4 regions of the Bacillus sp. NMTD17 genome follow, and region 1 is predicted to be linked to each of the others. Evidence: riboswitches for the same ligand, from Rfam matches in the RefSeq annotation. Region 1 holds a riboswitch; each other region holds the start of a gene.
What was found. Region 1 has a riboswitch for S-adenosylmethionine ahead of mtnW (2,3-diketo-5-methylthiopentyl-1-phosphate enolase). Riboswitches for the same ligand answer to the same signal wherever they lie in the genome.
Positions count from the first base shown of each region.

Region 2: linked by a shared signal. The riboswitch ahead of C6347_RS04070 (methionine ABC transporter ATP-binding protein) and the one ahead of mtnW (2,3-diketo-5-methylthiopentyl-1-phosphate enolase) in region 1 are both predicted to bind S-adenosylmethionine.
Region 3: linked by a shared signal. The riboswitch ahead of C6347_RS08020 (methionine biosynthesis PLP-dependent protein) and the one ahead of mtnW (2,3-diketo-5-methylthiopentyl-1-phosphate enolase) in region 1 are both predicted to bind S-adenosylmethionine.
Region 4: linked by a shared signal. The riboswitch ahead of metK (methionine adenosyltransferase) and the one ahead of mtnW (2,3-diketo-5-methylthiopentyl-1-phosphate enolase) in region 1 are both predicted to bind S-adenosylmethionine.

Region 1 covers NZ_PVRH01000002.1:446,744-454,626, reverse strand. The annotation lists gene C6347_RS07415 (pyridoxal phosphate-dependent aminotransferase) at 1-912, shown strand, start outside; SAM riboswitch class I at 957-1,058, shown strand; gene mtnW (2,3-diketo-5-methylthiopentyl-1-phosphate enolase) at 1,130-2,380, shown strand; gene C6347_RS07405 (2-hydroxy-3-keto-5-methylthiopentenyl-1-phosphate phosphatase) at 2,381-3,076, shown strand; gene C6347_RS07400 (methylthioribulose 1-phosphate dehydratase) at 3,040-3,678, shown strand; gene C6347_RS07395 (1,2-dihydroxy-3-keto-5-methylthiopentene dioxygenase) at 3,695-4,225, shown strand; gene C6347_RS07390 (aspartyl-phosphate phosphatase Spo0E family protein) at 4,527-4,769, shown strand; gene C6347_RS07385 (sporulation kinase KinD) at 4,816-6,321, opposite strand; gene mhqR (MarR family transcriptional regulator MhqR) at 6,527-6,982, shown strand; gene motB (flagellar motor protein MotB) at 7,012-7,776, opposite strand; gene motA (flagellar motor stator protein MotA) at 7,769-7,883, opposite strand, start outside.
Region 2 covers NZ_PVRH01000001.1:797,013-804,895, forward strand. The annotation lists gene C6347_RS04055 (toprim domain-containing protein) at 95-439, shown strand; gene C6347_RS04060 (thioredoxin family protein) at 452-754, shown strand; gene C6347_RS04065 (SCP2 sterol-binding domain-containing protein) at 875-1,216, shown strand; SAM riboswitch class I at 1,319-1,427, shown strand; gene C6347_RS04070 (methionine ABC transporter ATP-binding protein) at 1,583-2,608, shown strand; gene C6347_RS04075 (methionine ABC transporter permease) at 2,601-3,269, shown strand; gene metQ (methionine ABC transporter substrate-binding lipoprotein MetQ) at 3,284-4,105, shown strand; gene C6347_RS04085 (carboxymuconolactone decarboxylase family protein) at 4,210-4,578, shown strand; gene C6347_RS19185 (YuzK family famiily protein) at 4,794-4,931, shown strand; gene sufC (Fe-S cluster assembly ATPase SufC) at 5,143-5,928, shown strand; gene sufD (Fe-S cluster assembly protein SufD) at 5,947-7,260, shown strand; gene C6347_RS04100 (cysteine desulfurase) at 7,260-7,883, shown strand, end outside.
Region 3 covers NZ_PVRH01000002.1:560,747-568,629, reverse strand. The annotation lists gene C6347_RS08035 (GNAT family N-acetyltransferase) at 1-394, opposite strand, end outside; gene C6347_RS08030 (YjcG family protein) at 401-916, opposite strand; gene C6347_RS08025 (alpha/beta hydrolase) at 969-1,709, opposite strand; SAM riboswitch class I at 1,931-2,052, shown strand; gene C6347_RS08020 (methionine biosynthesis PLP-dependent protein) at 2,130-3,248, shown strand; gene metC (cystathionine beta-lyase) at 3,245-4,423, shown strand; tRNA gene C6347_RS08010 (tRNA-Val) at 4,553-4,625, shown strand; gene C6347_RS08005 (YhdH/YhfP family quinone oxidoreductase) at 4,881-5,867, opposite strand; gene C6347_RS08000 (MarR family winged helix-turn-helix transcriptional regulator) at 5,980-6,399, shown strand; partial or broken gene C6347_RS07995 (porphobilinogen synthase) at 6,582-6,743, shown strand; gene C6347_RS07990 (acetyl-CoA carboxylase carboxyltransferase subunit alpha) at 6,944-7,883, opposite strand, start outside.
Region 4 covers NZ_PVRH01000007.1:71,974-79,856, forward strand. The annotation lists gene asnB (asparagine synthase (glutamine-hydrolyzing)) at 1-1,381, opposite strand, end outside; gene metK (methionine adenosyltransferase) at 1,529-2,731, opposite strand; SAM riboswitch class I at 2,927-3,061, opposite strand; gene pckA (phosphoenolpyruvate carboxykinase (ATP)) at 3,288-4,874, shown strand; gene C6347_RS17930 (DUF2584 domain-containing protein) at 4,920-5,162, opposite strand; gene C6347_RS17935 (alpha/beta hydrolase family protein) at 5,202-5,996, opposite strand; gene C6347_RS17940 (phytoene desaturase family protein) at 6,028-7,506, opposite strand; gene C6347_RS19525 (hypothetical protein) at 7,503-7,883, opposite strand, start outside.

The sequences.
Region 1 (7,883 bases):
ATGAAGGAGATTGCGATTTTATTTGGCGGGAAAGCGGGACTTGTTGAGCTGCCGCAATGCCTGCTGAATCCTGGAGATACACTCCTTGTCCCAGACCCTGGTTACCCTGATTATTGGTCAGGTGCCGTGCTTGCTGGAGCTCAGATGGTGACGATGCCGCTTCTTGAACAAAATGATTTTTTACCTGACTATGATCGATTGCCTGAGAATGATAAGAAAAAAGCAAAGTTGATGTATTTAAATTATCCTAACAATCCGACAGGTGCCACGGCAAGTCGTGCATTTTTTGAAGAAACCGTTACGTTTGCGAAAGATCACAAACTCTGTGTTGTCCATGATTTTGCCTATGGCGGCATTGGGTTTGATGGGAAAAAGCCGATCAGCTTTTTGCAAACAGATGGAGCGAAAGAGACGGGTATTGAAATTTACACATTATCTAAAACGTATAATATGGCCGGCTGGAGAGTAGGTTTTGCAGCAGGAAATCCGTCTGTTATTGAAGCGATCGAGCTTTATCAGGATCATCTGTTTGTCTCACTGTTTAAAGCAACTCAAGATGCAGCAGCGGAAGCCCTATTAAGCGACCAAACGTGCGTACAGGTGCAAAATGATCGATATGAGAAAAGGCGAAATGTGTGGATTGCTGCCTGCAAGGACATTGGCTGGGAGGTCACAGCACCAAAAGGGTCATTTTTTGCTTGGCTAAAGGTGCCAGAAGGATATACATCTGAATCTTTTTCTGACGTATTATTAGAGAAAGCACATGTTGTTGTGGCTCCGGGGAATGGGTTTGGTACTCACGGTGAAGGGTATGTGAGAGTTGGGCTTTTAACAAGTGAGGAGCGGTTACAAGAAGCCGCTCGGCGTATCGCTGCCTTGAATCTGTTTGAAAATAAGCCATTGACAACATAAAAAAATGGTGCGATAATTCAGACAATATTTAAGAAAATTGAATATTCTTATCAAGAGTAGGCAGAGGGACTAGCCCAATGAAGCCCGGCAACCGACTTCCATGAAGCACGGTGCTAATTCTTGCAGCAAGCGCTGAGAGATAAGATTCGGATGAATGACACGAAACAACCTCTTTAAGGCGCTGACAAAGCACTTGAAGAGGTTTTTTATTGACCATATGCATGACGAAATTGAAAGGGGATTCCTAGTGAGTGAATTACTGGCAACATACGTATTAACACATCGAGAGGATGAACAAGTGAACCGAAAAGCGGAGCAGATCGCACTTGGTTTAACAGTGGGATCATGGACAGATTTGCCGCAGCTCAAAAAGGAGCAGCTTCAAAAACATAAAGGGCGGGTAGAAAAAGTATCAGAAAAGGTTGCTTCAGCCGAAAATGGCGTATATCAATCTGAGGTGACCATTGCTTATCCTGAGGCTAACTTTTCAGCTGATATACCGGCCGTTTTGACGACGATCTTTGGAAAGCTTTCACTTGATGGAAAAGTGAAGCTAGTCGACATACAATTCTCGGATAGATTTAAAAGAAGCCTGCCAGGACCGGTATTTGGAATTGATGGCATACGCAAAAAAGCAGGCGTGTTTGATCGTCCGTTGTTGATGAGTATTTTTAAAGGTGTCATTGGCCGTGATATGGCGGATTTAAAAGAGCAGCTCCGTTTACAAGCATTAGGCGGCGTTGACTTTATCAAAGACGATGAAATTTTATTTGAGAGCCCGCTAGCCCCTTTTGAAGAACGAATCAAAGAAGGAAAAAAGATATTAAAAGAAACATATGAAGAGACAGGGCACCGAACGTTATATGCCGTTAATTTAACAGGCAGAACCTTTGAACTGAAGGATCGAGCAAGAAAGGCAGCTGAACTTGGAGCGGATGCACTCTTATTCAATGTCTTTGCCTACGGACTAGATGTCATGCAAAGCTTAGCTGAGGATCCAGATATTCCATTGCCTATTATGGCCCATCCCGCAGTAAGCGGCGCTTTGACATCATCGCCTGAATATGGATTTTCGCATTCTCTTCTTTTAGGTAAATTAAATCGATATGCTGGCGCTGATTTGAGTCTTTTTCCCTCACCTTATGGGTCGGTCGCACTTCCGAAAAAAGATGCCTTTGGAATCTATGAAGCTTGTGTAAAAGAGGATTTGGTTCAAAAAACGTTCCCAGTCCCGTCAGCAGGCATTCATCCTGGAATGGTTCCAGTATTGATTAAAGATTTTGGACTCGATCATGTGATTAATGCTGGTGGAGGAATTCACGGACATCCGCGTGGAGCCATCGGTGGAGGGAAAGCATTTCGATCGATCATTGATGCGGTGATACATGGAGAGTCGATCCAAGAGAAGGCAGCTTCTTGCCAAGACTTAAAAGCAGCACTTGAACTATGGGGAAGGGTAGCAGAATAAATGAAAAAACCAATTGTATGTTGTGATTTTGATGGAACAATTACAAAAAATGATAATATCATTCGCATCATGAAACACTTTGCACCAAGTGAATGGACGAAGCTGAAGGATGATGTTCTCACAAAGGAGATCACCATTCAAGAAGGCGTCGGGCAGATGTTTCAATTACTGACGAGTGATCAAAAAGAAGCTATTCAGTCGTTTATTTTAGAAGATACAGAGATTCGAGAAGGATTCAAGCAATTTGTTGATTATGTGAAAAAGGCTGATATTCCTTTCTATGTGCTAAGCGGCGGGATGGACTTTTTTGTCTATCCCATACTCGAGGGCATTGTGGGCAGAGACAATATTTATTGCAATCATGCCTCATTTGGGGAAGATCATATTCAGATTGAATGGCCGCATGTCTGCGATTCGCAATGTCAAAATGGCTGCGGATGCTGCAAGCCGTCAATCATTCGAGAGCTGACCCATGAGAAGGACTTCATCATCATGATCGGAGATTCAGTCACCGATGTGGAGGCAGCAAAGCATGCGGATCTCACATTTGCGCGCGACTACTTGCTGAATGAATGTAAGGAGCTTGGGGTTGTATATAAAGAGTATGAAACATTTATTGATCTTAAAGCGCAATTTGAACAAATAAAGGAAGTGAAGGAATGGCAGACGCAAAGAGCAAGCGCTGGCAGGAGCTAGCAGACGTCAAACGTGAACTGGCACAAAGAGACTGGTTTTACGGAACAAGCGGCAATTTATCGATCAAGGTGTCGGATGATCCAATCACGTTTTTGGTGACGGCAAGCGGTAAAGATAAACGAAAAGAAACGGATGAAGATTTTGTTTTAGTGAACGCAGCAGGCAAGCCTGATGATCCGAACGAACAGCTTAGACCTTCAGCCGAAACACTGCTTCACACATACGTGTATGAGCGGACGAAAGCAGGTTGCTGCCTCCATGTCCATACAATCGATAATAATGTGATGTCTGAGCTGTATGGGGGTAAGGGCGAGGTTCGTTTGAAAGGAAACGAAATCATCAAGGCGCTTGGTTACTGGGAAGAGGATGCAGAAGTGTCGATACCGATTATTGAAAATCCAGCCCATATTCCGCATCTTGCAGCACAATTTGCAAAGCATCTCACTGAAGAGTCAGAATCAGGTGCGGTGCTCATTCGAAATCACGGCATCACTGTCTGGGGAAAAACAGCCTTTGAAGCAAAACGAGTATTAGAGGCGTATGAATTTTTATTTAGCTACCACTTAAAATTAACGCTTTATCAAAAGCAGCTTGTCAGATAAAAAGGAGGAAAAGCACATGGCGACGATTTTGATTCATAACGAAGAAAACACATTACTTGAAAACGAGCAAGAGGTAGCAGCATATTTAGAAAAGCAAGGGGTCATTTATGAACATTGGGATATTGCAAAGCTGCCAAACCGGTTATCAGAAAAGTATGATTTAACAGATGAGGAAAAGGAAGAGATTTTGACTGTTTTTCAAAAGGAAATCCAGCGTATATCTGAAAAACGAGGGTACAAAGCGCAGGATGTGATTTCATTATCTGACGCCACACCAAATCTAGATGAGCTGCTCCAAAATTTTAAGCGTGAGCATCATCATACAGATGACGAAGTACGTTTTATTGTAAGCGGGCATGGAATCTTTGCCATTCAGGGTAAGGATGGCGTCTTTTTTGATGTGAGACTGAATCCAGGCGATTTAATTTCTGTCCCGCCACATATTCGCCACTACTTTACACTTCAAGAGGATCGCAAAGTGGTCGCAGTTCGCATATTTGTCACAACTGAGGGCTGGGTGCCAATTTACGAGGAAGAAACGGTTTAATGACAGGAGCTGATCATTCCGCATGAGGCGGATGATCAGCTTTTTTTTAGGAAAATAGGCATAAAATGAGAAAGAAAATAGTTGATTTTGATCTTCTGCATAGGATAAAATTCTGTTTAATCCATGTATCAGTCCTGTCCAAATTTGAAGTTTACCCCCAAATTAGATTGGGTAAGAGGTCTTTAGGCTGTAAAAAATTAAATAAAATAAGCATATTTAATTTAATTTACAAATAAAGTATAATTTTGGTGTCGGATCATTTTGAGCATAGACAGTCGAATTCATTGCGGGAGCTGAGATCATGAATATTTATGTAAGGAAAGAACAATTGCTGATGTCCATTGATGAGAAGAGAAAACAGATGGTAGAAGCTGCTCAAGCGGAAGGCTACACTGGTGAGACGACAATTAAATATAGTCAAGAACTAGACAACCTGATGAATGAGTATCAGTATCTCCTTTTTCATGAGAAACAATCTGCCCCCTCCTTTCATGATCTTGTATCTCAAATGAGTCTTCTATCTGTGAACCGCCCTTCTTATTGACATGAAAAACCGGTCTTGCCTAAGCAAAACCGGCTGAATGTTTCAACTATGCTGAGTGAGCAGAAGGAAGCATGATCATGACGGTTGTTCCTTTATTCACTTCGCTTTGAATATCAATTGTCCCGCCATACATCGAAATAATTCGTTTACACACGACAAGCCCAAGACCTGTACCTTTTTCCTTCGACGTAATAAAAGGAAGGAAGATATGCTTTAACATTTCTTCTGGTATGCCTTCACCCGTATCTTTCACTTTAATGATGACATGTTCTGTTTCAGCCTCAATCAAAATCTTCAAATGACCGCCATTTGGCATCGCTTCTAACGAGTTCTTCGCTACATTTAATACGACTTGTTTAATGTGATCCTTTGTGCAATATACCCCAACATCTTGAATCGTATTAATTTGCAAATCAACCTCAACATTATAAAGGTTCGCCTCAGAGAAAACGATCGGCATGATCTCACTTACAATTTCTTTTACAGAGTTATTCTGCCATTTTTCTGCCGTTGGTTTCCCTAATACAAGAAACTCACTGACGATTTGGTTGATTCGTTTAATTTCTTCTTCAATGACAGAAAAATAGAGCTGATCTTCTTCTGAATGATACTTCTTTTGCAAAAGCTGTATAAATCCGCTGATCCCTGTTAATGGGTTGCGAATTTCGTGTGCCGTACTTGCTGCGAGGGTTCCGATTAATTCAAGCTTTTGCGCTTCATTTTGGTGACGCTCCTGCTGGGTTTGACGCCTTAAAATGATATATTGAACAAGTGTGAATAAAATATTTAATAAAATAAAAGCACTGGATAAAGGGATCAGCATAACAGACAGCACTTCACCTGTAGACGCGCGCTGCGGAAAGACCTCCAGCTTCCAGCTGTTTTCATCTAAATATGTAGACACGGTGCTGCCATTTTCTGATGCTGGCTGCGGACCACTTGTAAACACCACATGTCCATTTTGATTCAGCATCTTAAAATGAAGATCAGGGTTCAATACATTCATAATATTTCTTAAATAATCAATTTGAATGGCGGCGACTAGCACATTGGTGACTTCTTCATTTTCATCTAGCACAGGCACGCAAATGGAGAGAATCCGCTGTTTTGTAATTCGGCTCACATAGTTATCTGTGATCACCGTCTGCTTGGTCACTTGAATGCGCTTAAAGTAATCTCTAAATGACAGGTTGATTTTTTCCTTTAACGGTGTGGTGCTTACTGATACATTTCCTTTTTTGTCTAGGAGATACAGACCTGAAAAACGAGGTTCTTGTTTATAGATTTTCTCTAGGATGTTTTGTACTTTTTTTGTCTCAAGAGGCTGGTCAAATCCCATGGCAAGTGAAGTTAATCTCGCTTCTGTTTCACTAATTAAATAATTCATTTGGTTTTTGTGAATATTTAACATAAGTGTAGCAGTTTGTTTGTTTTTTAAGTCGATTTTTTCCGTTTCTTTTTCGTAGATAAAATAACTAATGATTAGGGTTGGAATCATGACCAAAATAAGGTACAGCCTGATCTTCTTCCAAAACCCTTTCAGTATACTCATCATTCATCGCTCCAACGTATTACCTAATAGACTTATTATAGCATTGAACCTATCTTTATTACGATGACTTGTGTGATTTTTAAAAAATTAGGTGATTCGTTCTGGTCTCATTTTCATGCTAAAGATGGATCAAGATGTTGACATTTTACTTATTGTTTATTAATGTCACATTAGTGGGTTGCATTTCATAAAGGATGATAAAAAAATGGAAAATCATAATGTTGAGAAATCTTTGAAATTATTTATTGTATTATCACGTGCCTATCGCTCAATTAATCATCACATGAACAAACATATTGTGAAGCACGGGCTGAATCCGACTGAATTTGCAGTATTAGAATTACTGTATCATAAAGGGGATCAGCCTCTTCAGCAAATCGGTGATAAGATTTTACTTGCAAGCGGCAGCATCACGTATGTGGTCGATAAATTGGAGAAGAAAGAACTCCTCAGTCGTAGGGCCTGTGCAGAAGACCGCAGGGTGACATTTGCGCATATTACCAAGCAGGGACGAGCTTTGCTTGATGATATCTTCCCAGATCATGCGAAAGAAATTCATGAGATGATCAGTGTCCTTAGCGAAGAAGAGAAGGATGCCTGCATTGATATGCTCAAACATGTGGGACTGCGTGCAAAGCATTTATATGATCATACAGAATAAATAGAAAAGGAAGCCGAGGGCTTCCTTTTTTATTTCGCTTTTTTCTCAATCGGTAAAATGAGTACTTCTACGCGTCGGTTTTTACTTCTGCCTTCTGCTGTATCGTTTGAAGCAACCGGCTTGAATTCACCGAAACCTTTTGTACTAAAGTTCTCTTGGTCTAAATTGCTGTTCTCAAGAAGAATACTCAAAAAGTTTACAGCACGAATGGCACTTAAATACCAGTTGGATTCAAATTCTGAATTTCTGATCGGTACATTATCAGTATGTCCGCTAATGACGATGTCACGAGCGGGGTTTATGACAAGTAGTTTTGAGATTTCCTTTGCTAACGGGACATCTTGAGGGCGAATAACCGCCCGGCCAGAATCAAAGAAGATACTGTCTTCTATCGTAATGAGCAAACCTTCGTCCGTGAGCTTTGTTTCGAGCTTAGCTCCAAGTTTCTTATTGGCAATGAAGGAGTCCACTTGCTTTTTGACCTTTGTGAGAACGGCATGGTCTCGAGCTTTCGCTTTGGCTTCTTCATCTTCTTCGGCTGCTTTCTTGGTCTGGTTGCTATTTTCAGTTTCTTCAGTGCTTTGCATGCTGGTTTGATCCATGACACCTGTACCACCCGTAAAGACGACATTAAAAGACTTTGCCATCTGTTCGTATTTTGCCGCATCAATCGAACTAGATGCAAATAGCACAATGAAGAGAGCGAGTAGAAGCGTCAGAAGATCGGCATAAGGGATCAGCCAAGATTCATCTACATGGTCATCGTGATCATGTTTTTTACGTTTCCTAGCCATTTTGTTTTTCTCCTTCTTCAATGACAAGATTTGCACGTTCTTTCGCTGGTAAGTACATGAGAAGTTTTTGTTCAATCACTTTTGGAGATTGACCTTCAAGAACAGAA
Region 2 (7,883 bases), on a different contig from region 1:
TCTTTTTAGTGCAAGCGCCCAATCTTTACAACCTGAATGAAAAATTGTAATCTAAGGGAGAAGTGAACAACGTCAAAAGGGCCGGGTGATCGTGATGAATGTAGAGGTAGAAAAGGTCATCATTGTAGAAGGTAAAACAGACAAACAAAAGCTAAAAGAAGTCATAAGTGAACCTGTTACCATCATTTGCACCAATGGCACGATCAGTACATCGAAGCTGGATCAGCTCGTAGACGAATTATTGGGGAAAGACGTTTACATATTAGCAGACAGTGACGATGCAGGCGACAAACTGCGGAAGCAATTTCGAAAAGAATTCCCTGAAGCATTTCATCTTTTTGTCGACAGAACGTACCGCGAAGTGGCCGCTTCACCGTCAGCCCACATTGCATCTATCCTATTAGCTGCAAACATTGATGTTCATTCGAAATATTTATGAGGGTGGACGTATATGAAAGAGATTGAAGAACACGAATTCAAGGAGATAAAGGACGATTTATTTCTTTTATACTTATATACACCGTTTTGCGGAACATGTCAGCTGGCAAAGAAAATGCTGGCTGTCGTAGACACCATGCAGCCGGATGTACCTTTTTATGAAAATAACTTAAACTACTCACCAGGCTTTGCGAAGGCTTTTGAGATCGAAAGCGTTCCTTGCTTTCTACTGTTTAAAAAAGGTGAGCTGGTGCAAAAAGGCTATGCCTTTCACTCCGTACCATATCTTCATGAAATGATTGAAACCGCTAAATAAAGCGGTTTTTTGTCATATTTCAAGCAATTCATCTGAAAATTTGTCGAGTTATTTATAAAGGACAAGCGAATGTTTGTAGAGAAATGTTATGTATAACCAAATGACAGGGAGGTTATACATGTGGAAAAAGTGAAAACCCATGGAAACACAGGGCAGCGATTATTGCTAAAACCGCTGCTCTCATCATCATCCTTGAAGATTACATTTGAGGCGGAAACTGACTCTTGTACATTGATTGTGGATGAGCGTGGTGAAGTGAAGAAACTACCTGCAATTGAGTTATCGGATCTCATCTTTTATGGTGAGAGAAAAGAAATACTTCAATTATTAGATGGAGATATGTCCTTACAGCAGTTAATTAGCAGGGGACAAGTGAAAGTAAAAGGGTCATTCCGTGCGCTCCTAAGACTAGAGGCGGTACTTTGGCTGACGAACGGTTTTTTTCGAAAAATGATAACTTAGTCGTTTACTTGGAAATTAGCGATTTACAGCGTTGACATATCTCGGGTGGCATGATATTCTACGTTAGTAAAAACATGAACATCACATAAAACAACATATTTTCTCTTATTAAGAGAGGTGGAGGGACGTGCCCTATGAAACCCGGCAACCGTCAGCATAGCTGAAATTGGTGCCAATTCACTCAAAGTCGCAACGCTTTGAAAGATGAGAGAAAGGCGTATTTGAAATAAAAGGCCTTTCTGCTTGCGTTGCAGTTAGGTCTTTTTTACTGATCTGGCAACAGGCTAGAGTCATGACAGCACGAAGAATAAATGAACGTATGTGATGGCAACCTATAGATTCAGCAAGAAAGCAGGTGAGCAGACTGTGATCCATTTACAGAATGTATCAAAAACGTACTACTCAAAAAGTGGAAATGTTGACGCAGTAAAAGACGTCAACTTAGATATTGATAAAGGTGAAATATTCGGAATTATCGGGTATAGCGGTGCCGGAAAAAGCTCGCTTATTCGCCTATTAAACGGTCTGGAGCTGCCAACAGAAGGAATTGTTGAAGTGGCAGGCAACCGGATCAATGAAGTATCGAATGCGAAACTTCGGAAAGCAAGACAAGAAATCAGCATGATTTTCCAGCACTTTAACCTACTTTGGTCAAGAACAGTGAGACAAAATATTATGTTCCCGCTTGAGATCGCAGGTGTACCTACATCGAAACGGAGAGAGCGTGCGAATGAACTGATTAAATTAGTCGGTTTAGAAGGAAAAGAAAATGCGTATCCGTCTCAGCTTAGCGGCGGACAAAAGCAGCGTGTGGGGATTGCGAGAGCATTAGCAAATGATCCAAAGGTTCTTCTTTGTGACGAAGCAACATCAGCGCTTGATCCGCAAACAACGGATTCTATCCTTGATCTTTTAGCGGATATCAATAAACGTTTAGGGCTGACAATTGTGCTCATCACACACGAAATGCACGTCATTCGCAAAATTTGTCATCGCGTCGCGGTCATGGAAAATGGACGCATTGTCGAAGAAGGCGAAGTATTACGCGTCTTCAGACAGCCGAAGGAAGAGATGACGAAGCGATTTGTACAGCAGCTTGCTGAACCAGAGGAAGCGAAAGAAACAATCGAACACGTCTTAGAGCGAGTAAAAGAAGGTCAGGTCGTACGGTTGTCCTTTATTGGCGATTCTGCCGAGCAACCGCTCATCACTGAAATCATTCGATCCTTCAAGGTCGATGTAAACATCCTTCAAGGAAAGATTTCTCAAACGCAGGAAGGCGCGTTTGGAACACTCTTTATCCATATTAATGGAGAAGAGACCGAGGTTGAAAAAGCCATCGCCTATATCCAAAGTAAACAGGTTGAAATTGAGGTGATGACACATGTTTGAGAAATGGTTTCCGAACGTTGACCTAGATGTGATTTGGAATGCAACGGGTGAAACGGTGTACATGACACTCATTTCATTGGCATTTGCTTTTGCAATCGGGATTATCCTAGGACTCCTGCTCTTCCTTACAGGAAAAGGCGGTCTTTGGGAAAATAAACCGATCAATGCTGTCATCGGTGCAGTCGTCAACATTTTCAGATCGATTCCTTTTATCATCTTAATTATTCTTTTATTAGGGTTCACGAAATTCTTAATGCATACAATTCTAGGTCCAAATGCAGCACTCCCTGCCCTTGTCATTGGGTCAGCTCCATTCTATGCACGTCTTGTCGAAATTGCACTGCGTGAGGTAGACAAAGGAGTCATTGAAGCAGCACGGTCAATGGGAGCGAAAACGTCGACCATCATTTTCAAAGTATTGCTGCCAGAATCATTGCCAGCCCTCATTTCAGGTATTACCGTAACAGCGATTGCTTTAATTGGCTCAACTGCGATTGCAGGTGCAATTGGAGCAGGCGGACTTGGTGACCTTGCTTATGTGGAAGGATACCAATCTGGTAATACAGATGTCACACTTGTAGCTACTGTGTTTATTCTCATCATCGTCTTTATTATTCAAATAATCGGTGATTTGATTACAAATAAAATTGATAAACGTTAAGGGAGGATTTATTCATGAAGAAATTGATTTTAAGTGCACTATTTCTAGCATTTGCAGGCATCTTAGCTGCATGCGGTTCATCTAATAACGCAAGTGATAGCAAAACCATTACGGTTGCCGCTTCAAAAACACCACATGCCGAAATTCTTGAAGAAGCAAAACCACTTCTAAAAGAAAAAGGCTACGATCTAAAAGTGAAAGTACTTAGTGATTATAAAATGTACAACAAAGCGTTAGCTGAAAAAGAAGTGGATGCAAACTTTTTCCAACATATCCCTTACTTAAATGAAGAAAATAAATCAAACAAAGATTACAACCTAGTTAGTGCTGGTGCGGTTCACCTTGAGCCTTTCGGTATCTACTCTAAGAAATACAAATCAGTAAAAGATATTCCAAACGGCGGAACGATCATCATGACAAACAACGTAGCTGAACAAGGCCGTATGCTTGCACTATTGCAAAATGCTGGTGTCATTAAGATTGATCCTAAAGTTGATACAATCAACGCAACAGTAAAGAACATCAAAGAAAACCCGAAGAACCTAAAGTTCAAAAAAATCGCTCCTGAACTAACAGCGAAAGCTTATGAAAACAGTGAAGGCGATGCTGTGTTTATTAACGTCAACTATGCGATTCAAAATAAATTGAATCCGAAAAAAGATTCAATTGAACTTGAGCAAACAAAGAACAACCCATATGCAAACATCGTGGCGGTTCGCAAAGGTGAAGAAAAATCAGATAAGATCAAGACATTAATGGAAGTTCTTCACTCTGATAAAATCAAAGAATTCATCGACAAAAAATATGACGGTGCTGTACTACCGGTATCTGAATAACAATGTGTTAACCTCGCTTTCATCAAAGCGAGGTTTTTTTGTGTATTTTTTCAAATCTCGCTCATAATAAAAATGTACAAATGACCTGAAGGGATGGAATGAAGATGAATGAACAGCATATGAGCGGATCCATGCAGCAATCACTGACTGATTATAAAACGGCAATGGGTGAATTTCAGAAGAAAATGCCGGTGTTTGGGAAGAAATTCAATGAATTTACGGAGCAATGCTTTCAGAGCGATTCATTAACGCAAAAGGAAAAGCAAATGATTGCCCTTGGCATCAGTATTCATGCACAGGATGAATACTGCATGATTTATCATACAAAGGGAGCGCTCGATCAAGGCGCGACAGAAGAGAATTTGCTGGAGGTTGTCAGCGTGGCGGCAGCATTTGGCGGCGGGGCAGCACTGAGTCAAGGGATTACTGTCGTTCAGCAATGTATTGATGAATTTGGAGGACAGACGCATTAAGGGAAGGATAAGACGGTATTTTTCCATATCAGGGAGTTGAGTCGTTCTCAGCCGATTGTGTGAGAAAATATGCCAGCATAGAACGTCATATCCCTTTTGAGTGAAGCCGCATGTCTTTGATATAATAAAGCTACACTCAAAGAAGGGAATGGTTTATTATTTGTTCGGACCATAGTACACTGGGATTGGATTATACCGCCGAGATGGAAAAGGCCATGCATAAAGCTCACGGCATGAGCTATGCAGAGTACGAAAGAGACCATGACTTACGGATGAAAGTGGAATATAAACGAGAGCAGTCCTATCGAGATGAGAAAAGACAGCTCGCAAAAATGAATATACGAGGCTATTAAATAGCTCAGGGACGGGGAGAACAGTTTCCCGTCCTTTCTTTATGAAAACAGTCTTTTCGACATAAATCCTTTTATCTACCGGCTTTTTTTGTTAGAATTTTGAGAGCATCCTCTCACGTATATCGTGAATGTGTTGTATTCACTTTTAATTTGTTATAAAATTAGAATGAGAATAAATTGAGAATAATGATTATTTTGGAGGTATCGATATATGACTGCTTCGACATTAACAATTAAGGACTTGCACGTTGAGATTGAAGGGAAAGAAATCTTAAAGGGTGTAAACCTCGAGATAAAAGGTGGAGAATTCCACGCAGTAATGGGACCAAACGGTACAGGTAAATCAACTTTATCTGCTGCAATTATGGGACACCCTAAATATGAAGTAACAAAAGGCAGCATTTTGCTAGATGGCGAAGATGTACTTGAAATGGAAGTAGATGAGCGCGCTCAAGCAGGTCTTTTCCTTGCGATGCAATACCCATCTGAAATTAGTGGTGTCACAAATGCGGACTTCCTTCGTTCTGCTATTAACGCTCGCAGAGAAGAAGGCGATGAAATCTCTCTGATGAAATTCATCCGCAAAATGGACGAAAACATGGAGTTCCTTGAAATGGACCCAGACATGGCGCAGCGCTACCTAAACGAAGGTTTCTCAGGCGGGGAGAAAAAACGCAATGAAATTCTTCAATTAATGATGATTGAACCAAAGATTGCGATTCTTGACGAAATCGATTCTGGTCTTGATATCGATGCTTTGAAAGTGGTTTCTAAAGGAATTAACAGAATGCGCGGCGAAAGCTTCGGCTGCTTAATGATCACTCACTATCAGCGTCTACTGAACTACATCACACCAGATCATGTTCATGTCATGATGCAAGGACGTATCGTGAAATCTGGCGGACCAGAGCTCGCGCAGCGTTTAGAAGCAGAAGGCTATGACTGGATTAAAAAAGAGTTAGGAATTGAAGACGAAACTGTTGGTCAAGAAGCGTAAGCGTTAGGAGGATTATTGATGACATTAGAAACGAAATTATCAGTAGATCAAGATTATGTCAAAAGCTTCTCCGAGAAGCATCAGGAACCGGCATGGATGAGCTCCCTTCGCTTACAGGCTCTTGAAAAAGCAGAAGACCTTCCAATGCCAAAGCCTGACAAAACGAATATTTCTAAATGGAATTTAACCAATTTCAAACAGCATACAGTCGAAAGTGCGCCATTTGGATCATTAGAAGAGCTTCCTGAAGAAGTGAAATCTCTCATTGATTTAGAGGACACGGATAAGACAGTCTACATTCAGCGTGATCAAACGCCAGCATACTTGTCTCTTTCAACGGAAGCGAAAGACAAAGGTGTGATCTTCACTGACCTTCATACAGCGATCCGCGAACATGGAGATCTAGTGCAGAAATACTTCATGACTGATGCAGTAAAAGTAGATGAGCATAAACTAACAGCTTTACATGCTGCTTTAGTCAATGGTGGAGCTTTCCTCTATGTACCGAAAAATGTAGAACTTGAAGCACCAATTCAAGCCGTCTACCTGCATGAAAATGACGACACGACTTTGTTCAACCATGTCATCGTCGTAGCAGACGACCATAGTGCTGTGACATATGTAGAAAACTACATCAGTACGGCAAAGCCGGAAGAAGCGATCTTCAATATCGTGTCTGAAGTGTTTACAGGAGCTAATGCCCGCGTCACTTACGGTGCAGTAGATAACCTTGCAGAAGGTGTCACAGTCTATGTGAACAGACGCGGTATGGCAAATGGCCGTGACAGTAAAATCGAATGGGCGCTTGGCCTGATGAATGATGGAGACGTCGTGTCTGAAAACATCACAAAGCTCATGGGCGACGGTACATTCGGTGATACAAAATCAGTTGTTGTCGGCCGGGGCAATCAAACAGAAAACTTTACAACAAGCATCATCCACTTCGGTAAAAACTCTGAAGGGTATATCTTGAAGCATGGTGTGATGAAGGATCAAGCATCCTCTATCTTTAACGGAATTGGTAAAATCGAGCATGGCGCAACGAAGTCAAATGCAGAGCAGGAATCACGAGTTCTCATGCTGAGTGAGAAAGCACGCGGTGACGCAAACCCAATTCTATTAATTGATGAAGATGATGTCACAGCAGGGCATGCTGCTTCTGTTGGACGTGTCGATCCAATTCAATTGTATTACCTCATGAGCCGCGGGATATCCAAAGAAGATGCAGAAAGACTTGTGATTTATGGCTTCTTAAATCCAGTCGTCAAAGAACTGCCGATTGAAGGAGTTAAAAAGCAGCTCGTTTCTGTGATTGAAAGGAAAGTAAAATAATGAATATCAAAGACGTTCGTGAGCAGTTTCCAATCCTTCATCAGCAAGTGAACGGACATGATTTGGTGTATTTGGACAGTGCAGCGACTTCTCAAAAACCAAGAGTGGTCATTGATGCAATGAATGAGTATTACCGGTCTTACAACTCGAACGTCCACAGGGGTGTTCATACCCTTGGCACAAAAGCAACGGACGCATACGAGGGTGCGAGAGAGAAAGTTCGTGCATTCATCCGTGCTTCATCTGTCCAGGAGATTATTTTTACTAGAGGCACAACAACTGCACTAAACACAGTGGCGATCAGCTATGCAAGAGCAAACCTCAAAGAAGGCGATGAGATTGTCATTACGCACATGGAGCATCATGCGAATATCATCCCTTGGCAGCAAGCAGCAAAAGCAACTGGCGCCACATTGAAATACATTCCGTTACAGGAAGACGGCACGCTATCGCTTGAAGATGTGAAGCAAACGGTCACACATCAAACGAAAATCGTCGCTGTCACACATGTCTCAAACGTATTAGGAACCATCAACCCGATTAAAGAGATCGCTAAAATTGCCCATGATCATGGGGCAATCATTGTCGTCGATGGTGCGCAAAGCACGCCGCACATGCAAATT
Region 3 (7,883 bases), 110 kb from region 1:
CTGCTTCTTCAAACGGTTCAGAAACGGCTTTGTAGCCTTTCTTTTCGTAGAAAGGAAGAGCTTGGACTTGTGCGTGCATAACCGCTTCCTTCGCTCCATTAGCAATGGCTTCTGTTTCCAGCGCTTCTAATAGTTTGTGGCCAAGGCCGAAAGCGCGCGCCTCTTTTAACACACAAATTCGTTCCAGCTTTGCCTTTGGCCCTTCAATGATCCGCAGTCTAGCGGCTGCTTGAGGCTTCATTTCATCATTATAAATGACAAAATGAATGGCCTCGTCCTCTAGTTCATCTATTTCAATCTCTAACGGGACTTCTTGTTCTTTGACGAACACTTCTTTTCGAACGTAGTATGCATCTTCTCGTTGTGTTTGTGCTGTTGCGATGACTGTTTTCAAATGTCTTTAACCCTCTTCTCCTAAAATAAATGTTTCATAGACGGTCCAAGATCCGTTCTCTAACTGATATAAAAGGTGGAAGCGATCCACGGTTTCTTCATGGTCAATTTTTCTCAGCTTTAATGTACCAAGTACGTCTGAATGCTCATCATCTGATAGTTTTTGAGCTACTGTCACATGCGGAACAAAAGCATATTCAGGTGTGCCAGCAAGTGGATCTGCGTACAACCTTTCATTGAGCGCCATGATTTCCTCGTTCGGTTCTACTTTCATATAAATGACGTTGTTTACAGGAGCGAATGAACTGAATTTTTTAATACGTAACGTAATAGGAGAAGCATTTTTTGCATACTCTCTTAACGTTGAGACGACCTCAGCCGCTTCTAGATCCGTTAATTCAAAAGGTGTTCTTAATGTTAAATGAGGCGGTATAAGTGCATAGTTCGGATCATAACGCTTCCGGTAAGAGTTCGCAATATCTTGCAATTTTTTTGATGGAAATATAACAACTCCGTATTTCATCATGTTCCCTCCTGAATAAGAAAGTATTTATTATTGTTTATTATAACAAAATTCAGTTGATTAACGAATATGGGAGCATTTTTTTTAACGAAGGCGCAATGAGCGGCTGCCAAAACGTCCATTTATGATCCCCTTCGAATGTCTCAAATAAATAATCCGCACCTGACTGTTCAAGAAGCGCCTTTAAATCTTCATTCGGCTGAATAAAATCAAGCACTTGGCCATCTGTCGTTTTCACAGCCGTTTCTTCCAGCCCAATTTGATGGATAATGGCATAAGGGGAAAGGGCTGTCGACTGTTTAACGGCTTCTAGGACTGAATCATCAACGTAAGGAGACTGCAAAATCAGCCCGCCAAATAAAGAAGGATAATCAATCGCTGTCATAAGGGAAATCGTAGCACCTAGCGAATCACCAATAAACGTGCGTCCTGAGCCAATTTGATAGGTTGGATAGTGCGTATCAATATAAGGGACAAGTTCATTTGCTAAAAAGCGTTTATACGCTTCAAACTTTGTGCCATCTGGATGATACGTATTCCGTCTTTCCGAGACATTTTCATAAGGGACACCAATGATAATCGAGCGTTCCATTTCTTTGTTTTGCATCAATTCTTCCGCCTGTCTGCCTATTTTGCCTAAGCGGAAATAATCATGACCATCTTGGGCAATGATGACATGATATGTATAAAGGGGGGAGTAATTGACTGGCAAATAGATCAAAAGGGTCATATCCGCCCCAAGTTCTTTTGAATGTAAGGTTTCTTCTTGAATAATGCCTGTTTTCTTCACCATAATCCATTCCTCCAGCTAACCAATTTCATCACAAAGTGAAACGTTTCCATTCATTGTAACATGAAAAACAGCGTTGTTCCTATATGCTAACATGCAATCCATTCAGTTGACATCGAATCTGTTATAAAATACAGAAAATTTTAATTAATTGGTCCGATTCCTCTTGAAAAATGAGATTTAATGCGTTACAGTATTAAGAATTAGAACAGACAGACAACACATTCTTATCGTGAGAGGTGGAGGGACTGGCCCTTTGAAACCTCAGCAACCGGTATGCATCACTTCATGTGATGTACCAAGGTGCTAAATCCAGCAAGCAGCTTTTTTGCTTGGAAGATAAGAGGAAGCGATTAAACCCCTTCTTCTTATGAAGAAGGGGTTTTCTGTTTTGAAATCAGATTTTACTTAGGATGGTGTCAAATGACAGAACATGTGGAAACGACATTAGCGCAAATTGGAAACCGCAGCGAAGAGGCGACTGGCACGGTCAGTCCCCCCGTTTATCTTTCAACAGCATACAGACATAGAGGCATAGGGGAATCAACCGGATTTGATTACATTCGAACGAAAAACCCAACAAGGCAGCTTGTAGAGGATGCGATTGCTTCACTCGAAGAAGGGACGGCCGGCTTTGCCTTCAGTTCGGGAATGGCTGCGATCCAAACGATCATGGCATTATTTGAAAGCGGAGATGAACTCATCGTCTCATCAGACCTATATGGCGGTACATACCGTTTGTTTGAAAACGAATGGAAAAAGTACGGCTTACGGTTTCTTTACGATGATTTTTCAGATGAAGACTGTTTACGTTCTAAAATCACGCCAAACACAAAAGCGGTCTTTATTGAAACGCCGACAAATCCACTTATGCAGGAAGCAGATATTCAAAAAATAGCAAAGATTGCAAAAGAATATGGCGCTTTGGTCATTGTCGATAACACCTTTTACACACCCGTTTTGCAAAAGCCGATTACACTTGGAGCGGACATTGTCATCCATAGCGCAACCAAATATTTAGGCGGACACAATGACGTCCTTGCCGGTCTTGTGGTGACAAAAGGAGAGCAGCTGTCTGAAGACATGTTCCAGCATCAAAACGCAATTGGAGCCGTTTTATCTCCGTTTGACTCATGGCTTTTAATGAGAGGAATGAAAACACTGGCTCTTAGAATGCGCCAGCACGAGGCAAATGCGAAGGAGCTGGCAGAGTTTTTAAAGAAACAGCCAGAAATTCAAGATGTCCTTTACCCAGGCAAGGGAGGAATGCTGTCATTCCGTGTAGCCAAGGAGGACTGGGTCAATCCATTTTTGAAGCAGCTGAAAACGATCTGTTTTGCTGAAAGTCTTGGCGGAATCGAAAGCTTTATTACGTATCCTGCAACGCAAACGCATATGGATATCCCAGAGGAGATTCGCATTGCAAATGGCGTTTGTAACAAACTGCTCCGTTTCTCCGTTGGCATTGAGCACGTAGATGACCTGAAAGCAGACCTGAAACAGGCACTATCACAAGTAAGAGAGGAGGTACACGCCAAATGACCACACACGATTGGACACTCGAAACCCAACTCGTTCATAATGCGTTTAAAACAGATCGTTCAACAGGTGCAGTCAGTGTGCCAATTCAGCATGCATCCACATTCCATCAAAGCAGCTTCGATGAATTTGGTCAATATGACTACTCAAGATCGGGGACTCCTACACGTCAAGCGTTAGAGGATACGATTGCGGCGCTAGAAGGAGGAACAAGAGGGCTTGCTTTTGCATCAGGCATGGCAGCCATTTCAACTGCTTTTCTACTATTATCAAAGGGAGATCATGTCCTTGTCACAAGAGATGTGTACGGTGGTACATTTCGAATGATCACCCAAGTTCTTTCGCGATTTGGCATCGAGCATACCTTTGTGGACATGACGGATTTGAATGAAGTCAAAAGAGGCATTCAATCGAATACAAAAGTCATTTACATGGAAACACCGTCAAACCCGACTCTAGGTATTACGGATATTGGGAGCGTCGTCCAGCTTGCCAAAGAACATGACTGTCTGACATTCTTAGATAATACATTTTTAACGCCTGCTCTTCAGCGTCCGCTGGATCTTGGCGTTGACGTAGTCCTGCACAGCGCAACGAAATTTTTGAGCGGTCACAGTGATGTACTGTCAGGCTTAGCTGTCGTGAAAGACGAGAAGCTGGGAGAAGAACTCTATTCGCTGCAAAACTCCTTCGGTGCGGTGCTTGGCGTGCAGGATTGCTGGCTTGTGTTAAGAGGGTTAAAAACCCTTCAGGTCAGATTAGAAAAAGCAAGCCAAACGGCCTTCGAACTGGCCTCATTTCTCAAAGAGCATCCTGCGGTGAAAAAAGTGTACTATCCAGGCTTAGATGACCATCCAGGGGCGGACATTCAGCGAAAGCAAGCAAGCGGAGCAGGAGCTGTTCTTTCATTTGAATTAGAAAACCAAGCAGCTGTCAAAGAATTGGTGGATGCTGTCACATTACCAGTATTCGCCGTCAGCCTTGGCGCCGTCGAATCCATTCTGTCATACCCAGCCAAAATGTCACATGCCGCTATGCCAAAAGAAGAAAGAGAAAAAAGAGGGATTACAGATGGCCTGCTTCGATTAAGTGTAGGGGTCGAAAACGGAGAAGACCTCAAACGCGACTTCAAACAAGCACTAGACCAACTAAAGCCTGTTCTTGTCAACCAATCATAAAGGAGAGAAAAAAGCCGGTCCGGCTGCCGGCTTTTTGACCTTTTTTGAATAAAACCATTGACGACGAATCATGATGGTTATATAATAGAGACTGTCAGTAACAGAAAGCCCAGAACTGATACATAACCCGATTCCGTAGCTCAGCTGGGAGAGCGCTACCTTGACAGGGTAGAGGTCGCTGGTTCGAGCCCAGTCGGAATCATCGTTTAAACCCTTGCCTAGCAAGGGTTTTTTTGTTTTTTGCAGGTTGTTTTTTTAGGTTAAAACGATTAAAGTGTTCTGCGGTGTTAAATTCTAATTTGTTTGTGACATGATTATAAATATCTGAGGGTATTTTAGCACTAGCATGTCCTGCTCTTTTTTGAATAGATGTACCCCACCTGTTTGGGATGGGGTATCTGCATCAATACATTCAATATTTGTCTGGTGTAATTTAAATAAATAAAGTTCGTTTATCTTAATATTTAATAATGGTTCTTCCTAAATGTTGACCATTTTTAATGGCTTCAATTTTTTCAGGTAACGTATTGAGAGTAATCTCATTGACTAGGGTCGTTTGGGAGATATTCCATTCGTTTGCTATCTCGTTCCAAATGACTTTGCGTTTATTGATTGGTACATTTACAGAATCGATCCCTAGAAGGTTGATCCCTCTTAGAATAAAAGGTAACACAGTTGTTGTTAATTTAATTCCGCCTGCATTCCCGCACATGCTCATGCTTCCACCATAAGAAATTTGAGGAATGATCACAGAAGCCACATCTCCTCCTACGGTATCTAAGACGAAGTCAAATTTTTGCTTGTTTAATGGTTTTTTTAGCTCTCCTAACTCGTTTGCAAAAATGACATCAGCTGCTCCTAAAGATTTTGCTATATCAACTTGATGATCTTTACGCACTAAAGCAAAAATATTGTTGTACCCAATTTTAGATAATAATTGTATAGCAATGCTACCAACTCCACCAGTTGACCCTGTAACGAGTATATTAGGTTGATTTTTCGTACTCATACCATTTTCCTGTAAAGCCATGATAGAAAGAGCTGCGGTAAAGCCTGCTGTTCCAAAAATCATTGCTTCTTTTAAAGTCAAGTTATTTGGCAAAGGAACAATCCAATCCGCAGGTACTCTAGCATATTCAGAAAAACCTCCAGTGTGGCTCATGCCCATAGCGAAACCTGTGACAATCACTTGTTGACCCTCTACGAAACGATTATCTGTTGTATGAACGATAGTCCCACTTAGATCAATTCCAGGAATCATTGGATAGTTACGAATAACACCTCCATTTTTTTGAACAGCCAGCATATCTTTATAATTGATTGAAGAATATGCTACTTTAATTAATATTTCTCCTTCAGATAAATCATTAACACTTACATTTTGAAGATCATAACTAACTTGATCATTTTTTTCTGTAACTAGAATCGCTTTAAATGAATCCATTGTTTATCTTCCTCTCTAAAAATATATTACAACAAAATATTTCTGGTGCAAAAGTATTTCAATTAAAAAACTACCATGATATTATAGGTAAAGTCAATGTGGGGGAGATAAAATGGAATTATTAGAGTGCATAAATTTTTTACTAAGTGTTAGTCAAAATAAAGTGTTCAAGTACTTTAGTAAACTTTTAGAGGAATGTGATTTGACACCCGCTCAATATGGTGTGTTGAACTGTCTGTGGAGAGAGGGTCAGTTATCTCCTAAACAAATTGGAGAACTTGTATATTTAGAAGCCTCAACAGTTTCTGGAATTTTAGATAAAATGCAAAAAGCTGACTTAATTGAACGCACAATAGATCCAAACAATCGAAGAAATATTTTAGTAGAGGCTACTCAAAAATCTTTAGTCATTAGAGATCAAGTTGAAGCAGCAACAATTGAACTGAACGAGACAGCGCTTCAAAACTTGTCAAATGATGATAAGGTTGTACTAAAGAAAGCATTAAGTACAATTATAAATAATTTTCAATGATGTACTTTTATAAACAAGTTCCATATTAAATCGATAACTATCACAAGGCTCCTTTACAGGAGCTTTTTTCAGTTTCTTTTCGGTGCGTTGTAAATCCTTGGATGTGATAATAAATATAATATTAAGTTTTTTATGGAAATTAGGTAAGGAATGGACAAAATTCTTTCTTCAGTGGAGAATATTCAATGTTGATGGCAGCTATTCAGAATGGTTGGCTTGATGCAAATGTTGTAATTGAAGAATCATTAATGTCGTTCAAACGCGCCGGATGCGATGGCATTTTGACTTATTTTGCTTTAGATATGGCTCGGCGACTGAGAGATGGAGAATCTCAAAACATATAGGCAAAATGAAAACAGACCATGCAGGGTCTGTTTTTTTATGAGGAATTATTTGAGGACCTTCAGAAAAAGTATTGATGGAAGAAATCCTTTTTCATACCGATCACACATCTTTTAATAGTATCAGCATATTCAGTTTAAGAGGTTACTTACAAAATATTTAGAACTATCTTGTAAGAACCCTCCTAAATGTAATACGGACTTTAAATATTTTCTATTTGTCTATACTTTTCATATCGCTGTTGGATAAGCTCTTCTGAGGATAATGGTGTCAATTTTTTTAGAGATGATTCGATCACAGATTCAATCATTTGTGCCTGTGATTTGATATCATTTTGTGCTCCACCTTTCATTTCAGGAATGATTTCATCAATCATTCCTAACTGTTTTAAATCTTTTGCTGAAATTTTCATATGTTCAGCAGCTTCTGGAGCATACTTAGCGTCTTTCCATAGGATAGATGCTGCTCCTTCTGGCGAAATTACCGAGTACCATGAATACTCTAACATATGGATATGGTTACCGACACTAATGCCAAGAGCTCCACCACTTGATGCCTCTCCAATTACAATACAAACAATTGGCACTTTAAGCGTAGCCATTTCAAATAGATTTCGAGCTATCGCTTCAGAAATTCCACGTTCTTCAGACCCTTTCCCTGGATAGGCGCCTATTGTATCAATAAATGTAATAATAGGGCGATTAAATTTATCAGCTTGTTTCATCAGTCTTAGCGCTTTTCTATATCCTTCTGGATGAGCCATTCCAAAATTTCTTTCTATATTTTCCTTTGTACTTCTACCTCTTTGATGACCAATAACCGTAACGGGCATTCCTTTAAATTTTGCAATACCACCTATCATTGCTTTATCATCACCATATAATCGATCACCATGAAGTTCGAAAAAGTTTGTAAACAATAAAGGTATATAATCCAATGTCGTGGGCCGGTTACGTAGCCTTGCAATTTGAACTCGTTGAAAAGCTGTAAGATTAGAATAAATTTCATCTTGCATTTTATTTAAACGTTTTTCTAATAAATGAATTTCTGACGATAAATCTACATTATTTTCTTTCATCATTTTCTTTAATTCATCAAATTTCTCTTTTAGTTCAATAATAGGACGTTCAAAATCCAAACTC
Region 4 (7,883 bases), on a different contig from region 1:
CTGCGCTTTCCTCGAAGTATGTCTTCGTTACGTCACGATACGTGATGCTTGGATCATAATGTTTTAAGAGATTTTTCTTCACTGGCTCTTCAAAGATTTTCGCATTACCGATATAACGTTCCTCTAATGGCGTACAGCCGCGAACGATAAAGCTCTTCCCTTTCATTCCTTCTGGCATTAATCGCGCCAGACGAAGAAGAAGCTTTTTCAGCATAGATGGTACAGATTCAAATGGTTTAAGAGAAAGAGGCTCACGGTAAATATTATATCCGCCGAACAGCTCGTCCGCTCCCTCACCTGAAAGAACAACCGTCACTTGTTTCTTCGCTTCTTTTGCCACAAAATACAATGGAATCGCCGCCGGATCAGCTAAAGGATCGTCTAAATGCCAGACAATCTTCGGAAGCTCGTTCATATATTCCTCTGGAGAAATGACGGCACTGAAGTTTTGTAAGCCTAGCTTATCAGCTGTTTCCTTCGCGACATCGACTTCACTAAAGCCATCCTGCTGGAAGCCAACAGAGAATGTCTTCAGCTCAGGGTGTAATTCCTTTGCGACAGACACGATGAAGGAAGAATCAATACCACCTGATAGGAATGAACCAACAGGTACATCACTTCTCATGTGAACTTTCACAGAATCATAGATTGCATCGCGTACTTCTTCTATTAATTTCTCTTCTTGTGTTTGTTCAGGCTTGAATTGAACCTTCCAGTATGTCTTAAATTCGATCTCCTGTCCTGGGCGTAAAATAAACTGATGACCAGGCTCAACTTTGTGCACCTTTTGATCAAGTGTATTTGGCTCAGGAACGAACTGGAACGACATGTACTGCTGCAATGAAGTCTCATCAAATAAGATGTTCTCGTTCACAGCCATCAAGCTTTTGCGTTCAGACGCAAAGTACACTTGCTCATCCATTTGTGTAAAATAAAGCGGTTTGATGCCAAAAGGATCTCTCGCGCCATATAATTGCTGCGCTTCTTTATCCCAAATTAAAAATGCAAACATGCCGCGAAGTTTAGAAGCCGCCTCTTCTTTATAATGACGGTATGTGGCAAGCAGTACTTCCGTATCAGAATCTGTGCTGAACGTATAGCCCTTTTTCACAAGCTCTTCCTTCAGCTCCACATAGTTATAAATTTCTCCGTTGAAAATAATCCAATACTTTTCATCTTCATAAGAAAGCGGCTGCTTTCCGTGCTCAACATCTATAATACTTAAACGTCTAAATCCAAATCCTACATGCTCGTCATGAAAGTAACCCTCATCATCGGGACCACGGTGAACGATGAGACGATTCATTTGTTTAATTAACTCTTCCTGCTCAGTAGTTTCGGACAATGGACGGTGATTAAATACACCAACAAACCCACACATATTATTGCCTCCACGTTATGTTATTTCTTAAAAGTAGACCTATAATTAGACAGTATTTTGTCCGATTTTGTTTCACATTTTTTCACTTTTTGTAGAATTTTTTTAATCAAAAGGAAAACCGCTTAAAATAAGCGGTTTTCTATGTTGTTATTGTCCTAATGCTTCTTTACGAAGCGTATCGGCTTTATCCGTTTTTTCCCACGGAAGATCTAAATCATGACGGCCGAAATGTCCGTATGCAGCTGTTTGTTTATAGATCGGACGACGCAGGTCAAGCATTTTAATAATGCCAGCTGGACGAAGATCAAAGTTCGCACGAACCACTTCAATTAATTTTTCTTCAGAAGCTTTTCCTGTTCCGAATGTATCAATTGAAATCGATACAGGCTGTGCAACACCAATTGCATAAGCAAGTTGTACTTCACAAGAATCTGCAAGACCGGCAGCTACGATGTTTTTCGCTACGTAACGAGCGGCGTATGCCGCAGAACGGTCAACCTTTGTTGCGTCCTTCCCAGAGAAAGCACCGCCGCCATGACGAGCGTACCCGCCATACGTATCAACGATGATTTTACGTCCAGTTAAACCAGCATCTCCTTGAGGTCCACCGATGACGAAACGGCCTGTTGGGTTAATAAAGTATTTTGTCTCTTCGTCAATGAGTTCGCTTGGAACCACAGGGCGGATGACATGCTCTTTTAAGTCGCTTTGAATTTGTTCAAGCGTCACTTCTGGTGCATGCTGCGTAGAAATAACCACTGTGTCAATACGAACAGGTTTATTTTGCTCATCATATTCTACTGTTACTTGTGTTTTTCCGTCTGGACGAAGATAGGCAAGTGTTTGATCCTTGCGCACTTCTGTTAAACGCAGAGATAATTTATGCGCTAGTGAAATCGGCAGCGGCATGAGCTCTTCGGTTTCGTTGTTGGCAAAACCAAACATCAATCCTTGGTCACCTGCACCGATCGCATCAATTTCTTCTTCAGTCATTGTTCCTTCACGTGCTTCAAGCGCTTTGTCTACACCTTGCGCAATATCAGCAGACTGTTCATCAATGGATGTGAGCACTGCACATGTTTCCGCATCAAAACCATATTTCGCACGTGTGTAGCCAATTTCCTTAATCGTGTCACGCACCGTCTTTGGAATATCGACATAAGTAGACGTTGTAATTTCACCGCTTACTAATACGAGACCCGTTGTAACAGAAGTTTCACAGGCAACACGTGCATTTGGATCTTTCTTTAAAATTTCATCCAAAATGCTGTCTGAAATTTGATCACAGATTTTATCCGGATGTCCTTCTGTTACTGATTCTGAAGTAAATAAACGACGATTTTGACTCATAATGGCTATTTCCTCCTGTACAAGACCACATCATCCCAAGATGAGGCCTCCAATATGATACGGAACTCGTTCCCTCTTATATTTGAAAACGTTTCTATTAGAGATGTTATTGGCAATTTGTTCATATGATATCCCAAAAATAAAAAAACCATTTCCTTCATTGCGAGGAAAGGGTCTGAGATCGCATGCCTTTCACTCTTATCGCTCAAGGTGTTCTTGTACCTTGCATCAGGTTAGCACCTTGGTTTCTCAGCATATTCATGCCTTTTTCACAAGAAACCGGTTGCTGGGCTTCATCGGGCCTGTCCCTCCACCAACTCGGGATAAGAGTATCCGTTCAATAAGATATCTTATCTCAAACCCTTGCATCATGTCAATGCTTCATCAGAATTATCTCCCCTCTTTTTTACCTCACCCTTAGCATCACCAAAAAGCATATTTTCATAGCAGAAATGAAAAAACACACACAAAAATATTTAAATAGTATAGACTATTATTATCAATGTGTTATACTAATCGAAACAAACAAATTCAACGGTAAAGGAAGGGTTTTTTTATGAACTCAGTGGATTTAAAAGAAGATTTGCAGTCATTGTTCTCATTAGAAAATACGCACCAAAATTTATCTGTTCCGAAACTTGTTGAAAAGATTTTGGCACGTGATGAAGGCGTCTTAACATCAACAGGAGCTGTCCGCGCTACAACTGGTGCCTACACAGGACGTTCGCCTAAAGATAAATTTATCGTCAAAGAAGAAAGCTCTGAACATAAAATTGATTGGGGTCAAGTCAACCAGCCGATCTCTAAAGAAGCATTTGACCGTTTATATACAAAGGTTGTGTCATACTTAAAAGAACGTGATGAACTATTCGTCTTTGAAGGATTTGCCGGCGCTGATGAAAGATACCGTATGCCAATTACAGTGGTAAACGAATTTGCATGGCACAATCTCTTTGCAAAGCAGCTGTTCATCAGACCTGACGGATCCACACCTTCTTCAAACGAAAAACCGTTCACCATCTTATCTGCACCGCACTTTAAAGCAGATCCTGAAACAGATGGCACAAACTCTGAAACGTTTATTATCGTTTCTTTTGAAAAACGCACCATTCTGATCGGTGGTACAGAATATGCAGGAGAGATGAAAAAGTCCATTTTCTCTGTCATGAATTACCTGCTTCCTGAGCAAGATATTTTATCCATGCACTGCTCAGCAAACGTCGGTCAAGAAGGCGATGTCGCATTATTCTTCGGCCTTTCAGGTACTGGGAAAACGACGCTTTCTGCAAGTGCAAGCCGCAAGCTGATCGGTGACGATGAACACGGCTGGTCTGGCTCAGGAGTCTTCAATATTGAGGGCGGATGCTATGCGAAATGTGTGAACTTAAGCGAAGAAAAAGAACCGCAAATCTACAAAGCCATCAGCTTCGGATCAGTTCTTGAAAATGTTGTGCTTGATGAAGAAACACGTGAAGCGGATTATGATGACACATTCTTCACTGAAAACACACGCGCTGCTTACCCAATCGAAATGATTGATAACATCGTGAAGCCAAGTATCGCAGGACATCCTTCTGCCATTGTCTTCTTAACAGCTGATGCATTTGGCGTTTTACCTCCAATCAGCCGTTTAACAAAAGAACAGGCGATGTACCATTTCTTGAGCGGTTACACAAGTAAATTAGCAGGAACTGAACGCGGTGTCACATCACCAGAAACGACATTCTCTACTTGCTTCGGTTCACCGTTCTTGCCGCTTCCAGCTCACGTCTATGCTGAAATGCTTGGCAAAAAAATTGATGAGCACGGCGCAAAAGTATTCCTTGTGAATACAGGCTGGACTGGCGGAGGCTATGGTACAGGCAAACGTATGAACCTAGCGCATACAAGAGCAATGGTGCAGGCAGCGATCGAAGGTGACCTCGACAACGCCGAAATGATCACTGATGACATCTTTGGATTACACATCCCGCTTCATATTCCTGGCGTACCAGATGAAGTGCTTCAACCTTCTAAAACATGGGATGACCAAGAGGCTTATCAAGAAAAAGCACACTTCCTTGCCAATGAATTTAAAAAGAACTTCCAAAAATTCAGCCACGCAGCAAGTGACATTGAAGCCAAAGGCGGACCACGCGTATAATCAAATGGCAAAAGCTGAGGGGAATCATTCCCTCAGCTTTTTTTGTTAGTTCGTTGAATGTAATGACACGAGACGGTAAGTAACCTTTGTCACATTGTCTGTCAGCTCCAGCTTTTCAACGTGTGCTGTCCCTGTTTTTTCTCCGTCTTTCGTTTTACGCACCTCAAGCGGAATATTTAATGGATAAATGCGGTACCCTTCCTTCATGAGCTCAAATACATTTTCTTCAATTCTTGTCTCTTTTCCCTTCGTGACAATCATTGTATTAAATTCAACAGGCATTCCCATATTGAAAATCCCCCTACTTTCTAAATTTCGTTATACTGCTTATTTTACCACATTTCCGCTTTTCCGGCTGTGCATCCATGTCGTCAGCCTTCTGACAATTTCCCGATTATGCTGCGGTGGGAAATAATGGTTGTATCCGTGAAAATACCAAGTCTCCACTGACTTTCCGTGCTGGCGCAGCGCATCTTCTAATAAATACGCATGCTCAATCGATACATTCTGATCCTCTTCTCCGTGGATGATGAGAACAGGCGCTTCAATTTTGTCCACATCATTTAAAGGCGTTCTGTCCTCATAGGCCTCTGGCACCTTGTGCGGGGGACCGCCAATCACACGCTTCATCATTCTTCTCATATCCACACGCTCTTCGTAGGTGAGCTTCATATCACTGACGCCTCCCCATGTCACAAAGGAAGCCGCCTCTTGTTTCATTTCAACAGCGGTCCAAATGCCCATAATCCCTCCGCGCGAAAAACCAAAGATATGAATACGATCCTGCTTCACCTTTTTGTGGTGCTTTAACAATTGAAAGGCAGCAAAAGCATCTTTCCGGTCCTCACCGGCAAAATCTTCGTTCCCTTCGCCTCCCTGATTTCCTCGGTAAAAGGGAGCAAATACGACAAAGCCCTGCGCTGCAAATTGCACAATCCGGCCTGGTCTCACCATCCCCACATTTTTAATGCCGCCTCGTAAATACAAAAAGCCGTCATAGAAACCTTCTCCGGCCGGTTCAGCGAGCAGCCCTTTGATCCGAAGCCCATCTGCCTCATAGGTCACTGTAAATAAGTGAATATGCGGATGGGGGGACGGAAACCTTCTTTTTTCCACAATCACTTGATTTCTCTCCTTTTCATCTGTTCTTACGTCAAGTGCTTAAAATGATCGCTTCTGCGACGAGCTGGCCTGATTTTGTCACCATCGGCGTGCCGCCGCCTGGATGAGTTGTTCCTCCAACAAACCAAAGCCCTTCAATGTCCTTTGACTGATTATTGATTCGGAAGAACGCCTGCTTGAACGAGTTGGAAGACATGCCATAAATGGCGCCATGATATGCTCCTGTTTTCTGCTGCAGATCAAGCGGAGTTTGAACCGCTTCATATTCGGCAACCTCATCCATATCAAAGAGACCCTTTTCCTTTAATTTTGTTTTCAAATGCTGCCGATACGTCTCCTTTAGCATGCCCCAATCTTGCTCTTTTGTCACATAAGGCGCATTCGTCAGTACAAAAAGGTTGCTTCTTCCCTGTCCTCCGCTTAAAGCTGGTTCTGAATGACCTGAATAACATATGTAAAGCGTTGGATCCTGAGGCAGTTGTTTTTTCTGAAAAATATCTTTGAATTCTTGCTCATAATTCTCTGGGAAAAACACATTGTGATGGGACAGCTGTTCATAGACTTTAGGTACACCTAATAAGAGAACAAAGCCAGATAATGACGGTTCAATATTAGCCAGCTTTTGATTTAAAAAGCTTGGGCGGTCTTTTTCATCAATCAGATGGCGGTAAACAGTCAGCGCGTCCGCCCCTGCAATGACTTGATCTGCTTCATACATCTGCTGAGCCGTCTCTACTCCTTTGATTCGCCGGTCCTTCACATGAATCTTGTTGACTTGTTCATTGAGGTGAATCTGTACGCCTAATTCCTTTGCCAAAGTCTCAAATGCTTCAACTAAACGATATGTACCGCCCTTTATTCCATAAATCCCTTTCTCCCCTTCTAAATACGCCATCATATTAAAAATAGCCGGTGCCTCATAGGGAGAAGAGCCGATGTATGTAGCATACCGTCCAAACATCGCCAATGTATGCGGATGACGGAAATATTGACGCAGCAGGCGTTGAACGGTTGTAAACGGTTTGACAGAGAGAAGTGCTTTCATGAGCTTTACATCCGCCTTATCCTTCCACGTCAATAACAAACGATTTAAAAACTGCTCCTCAGCCTTTTGAAAAAGCATCTTTGATTCCTGTAAAAATGCACGGTATTGCTTCGCATCTTCAGGACTGAATGCTGCAATTTGAGATTCCATTTGCTCAAAATTGGGCGTAAATTCGACCGTATGTCCATCTGAAAAAACGTTTTTGGTCAGAGGAGAAATCGGATAAAATGTGACATAATCCTCCATCCGTCTATGACAGGAAGCAAACACTTCCTCAAAGTATGACTTCATTGTAATGGTACTCGGTCCTAGATCAAAAGAGTAGCCAGCTCCCTGATGGCGCTGCAATTTCCCGCCTAAAGCCGCTTCTTTTTCTAATATGGTGACCTGAACCCCGCGTGACTGTAAGCGGATCGCTGCTGATAATCCGCCAAGCCCGCCTCCAATGATGATCACTTTTTTCATTCGTACCTTCTCCCTTTCCATTCATACCCTTCTTTTTTCAGCCCGATTTTCATAGAAGCAAAGCCTATGGCGATCAAACTTAATATGCTGACCGGCAATAAAAAGGCCATTGCAGATGTTCTCCCGTTCTCGATATCAATTGCCGCTTTGATCGACACACCCAGCCCGTAGCAAAGAATGGCTATGCATATACTCAGCACATCTAGCTGCAGCAAAGCAATCATCACACAAATGACAGGAGCCAAATAAAGCATGGTGTATAAACAAAAGACGCTGCTTAACAAAGCAATGCTTCGATTGACACCTGGGAATAAATTTTTCCGGTAGCCTTTCCAAACCTCTTGTCCACTCTCATACATTCTCATATACACAAATGG